2 regions of the Actinoplanes awajinensis subsp. mycoplanecinus genome follow, and region 2 is predicted to be linked to the other one. Evidence: predicted binding sites of a transcription regulator. Region 2 holds the regulator's gene; the other holds the start of a gene.

Region 1 (2,397 bases), on a different contig from region 2:
GGAGATCCGGGTGCAGTACTCGATCTCCTCGTCCCCGTAGTAGTACGGGTTCTTCGGGTCGGTGACGCCGTAGCTCGACGAGCTCATGCTGTGCGTGCGCTCCTTGGAGAGCACGACGTGCGGGCCACCGGCGGTCCAGAAATTGATCTCCTGGCCCTGCGCGCCCTTGGTGGTGCCGCCCATCCCGAAGCTGCTGGCCATGGTGCGGACCACTTTGCCGTCGATGTAGACCTTCGTCTGGTGCGTCCGGCTGTCGGCGATCGCGATCAGCTGACGGCCGATCCGGAAGTTCGCCGACGCGTTCTTCTCGCCGTAGACACCGCTGCCCAGGTTCTTGCCGTGGATGTCGACGCTGACCTTGATGCTGGTCCCGCTGGTCCAGTACTTCGCCGGACGCCAGTGCACGGTGCTGTCGTTGACCCAGTAGAACTTGCCCTCGACCGACGGCGACGTGGTGATCGCGATCGCCTTCTCGGCCTTCTCCTTGTCGACGGCCCGGCTGAACGCCACGATCACCGGCTGGCCGGCGCCGTACGTGCCACCGTCCTTGAGCACGTTCAGCGCGTTCGACTGGAACGTGATGTGGGTGAGGTGCTTCGGCTTGACCGTGGCGAAGGTGGAGGTCTGCTCGGTGGCCACGCCGGAGCTGTCCGCGGCGGTCACCACCACTTTGTACGTCTTGTCGTACGAGAGGTCCTCGCTCGAACGCCAGGTCCCGTCGGCCTGGACCGCACCGTCGATCTTCGCCTTGCCCGCCGTGACGGTGACCTTCTGCAGCGTGCCGCCCGCCGCGGCGACCGTGATCGGCTTCGTCACGCCCCATCCGGTGGCCTTGTCGGCCGGCGTGACGGTCAGCTGGACGGTCGAGGCCGGCGTGCCTTCGGTGACGGGTGCGGCCTGGTCGTCGGAGACCGGCTGGGTCCAGACGGCACTGCCGGCGCTGGCCGAGGCGTGTGCGGAACAACCGGCGGCGGTGGCCGTGGCGGCCACTCCGAGAGCGCCGACGATGACCTTGCGTCGCTGAATCATGACTCTCGCAATCGAGGGGTCCGCTGCTGCCCTGGCGGGCCGCGCACCCGGTAACACGCGCAGGGGCGGCAAAAGGTTGTCCGCCGAATTTGATCAATCTGCCCAAGTCCACGAACGTTGTCAACCCGTCGATGTCCCAGGTCACGTTTTCGCTGGCAGTGAACACCGGAAGATCCGGGGCCCGGCCGAGGTTGAGCCGCTTGTACTCAACTCCTCGGAGGTACCCGGTGACCAGTAAGCGACTCCCCGTTCTGTTCCTAGAAGACATCGTGCTGCTCCCCGGCATGGTGGTGCCGGTCGAGCTGGACGAGAAGGCCCAGGCGGCCGTGGACGCCGCCCGCACCTCGGCCGACGCCGAGCTCCTGATCGCCCCGCGGCTCGACGACCGGTACGCGTCCTACGGTGTGGTGGCCGTGGTCGAGCGGGTCGGCAAGTTCCGTGGCGGCACGCCCGCCGCCGTGCTGCGCACCGGTGTCCGCGCCAAGATCGGCAGCGGCGTGACCGGCCCCGGCGCGGCGCTCTGGGTCGAGGCCGAGCCGGTCGAGGCCGTCGCCGGCGGCGAGGCCGCCCGTGAGCTGGCCGCCGAGTACAAGCAGCTGGTGGTCTCGGTGCTGCAGCGCCGGGAGGCGTGGCAGGTGCTCGACTCGGTCAGCGCCATCGACGACCCCGGTGATCTGGCCGACACCGCGGGCTGGGCGCCGTACCTGTCCAACGACCGCAAGCGTGAACTGCTGGAGACCCCGGACGTCACGGCCCGGCTGCGGCTGCTGATCGACTGGACCAAGGACTTCCTGGCGGAGTCCGAGGTCAACGACAAGATCGAGACCGATGTACGGGAGTCGGTCGAGAAGCGCAACCGCGAGTACCTGCTGCGCGAACAGCTCAAGGCGATCCGCAAGGAACTCGGCGAGGGCGACGCCGACGGCACCGACGACTACCGTGCCCAGGTCGAAGCGGCCGACCTGCCCGAGCCGATCCGCGAGGCGGCGCTGCGCGAGGTCGACAAGCTGGAACGCGCCGGTGACCAGAACCCCGAGGCCGGCTGGATCCGCACCTGGCTCGACACCGTGCTGGACCTGCCCTGGGCCACGCGTACCACCGACAACACCGATCTCGGCGCGGCCCGCGCGGTGCTCGACGCCGACCACCACGGCCTCGACGAGGTCAAGGAGCGGATCGTCGAGTACCTGGGCGTCCGCGCCCGTCGCGAGTCCCGGGGACTGACGACCGTCGGCGGCCGCGGCTCCGGCGCAGTGATCCTGCTGGCCGGCCCGCCCGGCGTCGGCAAGACCTCGCTGGGCGAGTCGGTCGCGAAGACCCTCGGCCGCAAGTTCGTCCGGGTCGCCCTGGGCGGCGTGCGCGACGAGG
Region 2 (2,397 bases):
CCGACATGCCACCGGTACTGCTGCCGGCACTGGGCCTGGCCGTGCTGACCATGCTGACCAAGGTGGCCACCGGGTACTTCGCCGCGCGGCGGGCCGGGATCGCGCTGCCCGGCCGGCTCCGCGCCGGGCTCGCGCTCACCCCGCGCGGTGAGTTCTCGGTCGTCATCGCCGGGCTCGCGGTCGCGTCCGGGGTCGAGCCGAAACTCGCTCCGCTCGCCACCGCGTACGTGTTGATCACCGTGGTGACCGGTCCGATGCTCGCGCGGCTCCCGGACTACGCCTGGTTCAAGAATGTGATCCGCCGTCGGATGGCCGCCCAGCGTGCGACCGCGAAACCACTGCCCAGCATCGATTGACGCGCGGTGTGAGCTGAATAACTATCGAGCGAGCTGAAAGTTACTGCCGAGTATCTGAATGTGAACTCTTGACACTTCCGTTCATCGGGTGATCGCGCTAACGTTGCGCCGCGACAACTCTCTGTGTTGGGACGTTCGACACTTGCGACTGACGGTGTGATCTCGGTCGCGGGCGAACGGGTGAATAAGGCGGCCAGCGTTGAGCGTGCGAGAGGCGACATTCATCGGGTTCGGCAACCCGGTCGATCCCCGGCCGGGCGAGATCGAATCGTGGGCCTACCACCCCGAAGCGGTACCCCTGAGCGCGATGCCACGGGACTGGGATCTTCTGATCTCCGGCGACGTGCTCGGGCCGACATTGTTCGAACTGGCGATGGACCGGCAGTGCCCGGCCCGCCGGTTTGCGCAGCACTGCATGTACATCTACGCGGCGGACGGTGTCCGGCAGAACGCGAGCAGCCAGCGCAAGCGGCGGCTCAAGAAGTTCGTGGAACGCGCCGAGGAGGTCGGCGACGAGCCGATGCAGATCTGGGCGCACAACTGCCGGGTCCTGATGACCCGGCCGGAGTTGTTCGACCACCATGACTGGATGGAGGGCGGCCTGGTGCGTAACCCGCGTCGGCTCGGCCTCTTCAACCGACGGTAATCAGTCGGTCACTTCAAGCAGTAACGGCGGCCCCTTCATCTGAGGGGCCGCCGTTCACTTGTCCGGAGAGCGGCGTGGGCGCCACACGACGAGCGCCGTGGAGTGGGTCTCCTGACGCACCAGGTCCCGCCCGGAGTACGGACTGATCGCTTGCAGCTGGGCGATCCGCGCATACGCGTCCTCCAGCTGGTGCTCCAGGTCGGCGACCCGTTGTTGCAGGTCACCGACCATCTGTTCGAGGCCGATGATGCGTTTTATGCCGGCCAGGTTGACGCCGTCCTCCTGGCTCAGCCGCTGCACCTCGCGGAGCAGCGCCACGTCCCGTTCGCTGTACCGGCGGCCACCGCCGCCGGCCCGGCCGGGTTGCACCAGGCCGAGCCGGTCGTACTGACGCAGTGTCTGCGGGTGCATGCCGGCCAGCCGGGCGGCCACCGAAATGATCAGGACCTTCGCGTCGGAGGCCTGTTCCACCGAGATGCTGATCTCTTCATACATGTGCCACCTCCGGAAACGTCCTATCCGGTCTTACGCAAGCGCGCTTCGAGCCGCTCCCGCCCCGCGGACGGGGTCAGCTTGGCGAACTGCTCCAGCGCCTCGCGCGCCTCGCCGGTCACGCCGGACGGGATCTGCACCTCGACGGTGACGATCAGATCGCCCGCCTGACCTTCCTTGCGAGCCACACCCTTGCCCCGGGCCCGCAGCTTGCGGCCGCTCGGCGTGCCCGCCGGAACCCGCAGGGTGACCGGATTGTCCAGGGTGGGCACGCGCAGGTCGGCGCCGAGGACGGCCTCGGCCAGAGTGATCGGCACGGTCAGCGTGAGATCGTCGCCGCTGCGCCCGAACAGCTCATCCGGACGCACCTTGACCTGCACGTACAGGTCGCCGGCCGGGCCGCCGCGGTCGCCCGGTTCGCCGCGGCCGCTGAGCCGGATCCGCTGCCCGTCGGCCACACCGGCCGGGAAACGGACGTTGATCGTGCGGGTCTTGGTGACCCCGCCGGTGCCCCGGCACTCCGGGCACTTCTCGTCGACGATGCTGCCCGAGCCCTGACAGTCACGGCACGGCTCGGAGAAGCTGAACGAGCCCTGGTTGCTGGAGATCAGGCCGCTGCCCTGGCACTTCGGGCACAGGCGCGGGGTGGTCCCGGGCTTGGCGCCGTTGCCGTGGCAGGTGTCGCACGCCCCGGGGGTACGCAGGCTCAACGGCAGCGTGGTGCCCCGCACCGCCTGCGCGAAGTCCAGCGTCACCTCGGTCTCCACGTCCCGGCCCCGCTGCGGGCCACGCCGCCCGGCCGGACCGCCGGTGGCGCCACCACCGGAGAAGATCGAGCTGAAGATGTCGGAGAACCCGGTGCCGCCGAACCGCCGGTCGGCGCCGCCGCCACCCGCGGTGGCC

Evidence for each region. Region 2 encodes HspR, which represses chaperone genes until heat shock. Its sites were predicted from a motif close to TTGAGTNNNNNNNACTCAA; they were not measured.
Region 1: the regulator HspR is predicted to act here: its motif matches at 1,221-1,239, upstream of lon (endopeptidase La).

Annotation. Positions count from the first base shown of each region.
Region 1 is NZ_LLZH01000048.1:94,614-97,010, reverse strand. It holds gene ADL15_RS09565 (L,D-transpeptidase) at 1-1,029, opposite strand, end outside; gene lon (endopeptidase La) at 1,314-2,397, shown strand, end outside.
Region 2 is NZ_LLZH01000306.1:27,937-30,333, forward strand. It holds gene ADL15_RS37650 (cation:proton antiporter) at 1-356, shown strand, start outside; gene ADL15_RS37655 (hypothetical protein) at 556-1,002, shown strand; gene ADL15_RS37660 (heat shock protein transcriptional repressor HspR) at 1,057-1,497, opposite strand; gene dnaJ (molecular chaperone DnaJ) at 1,518-2,397, opposite strand, start outside.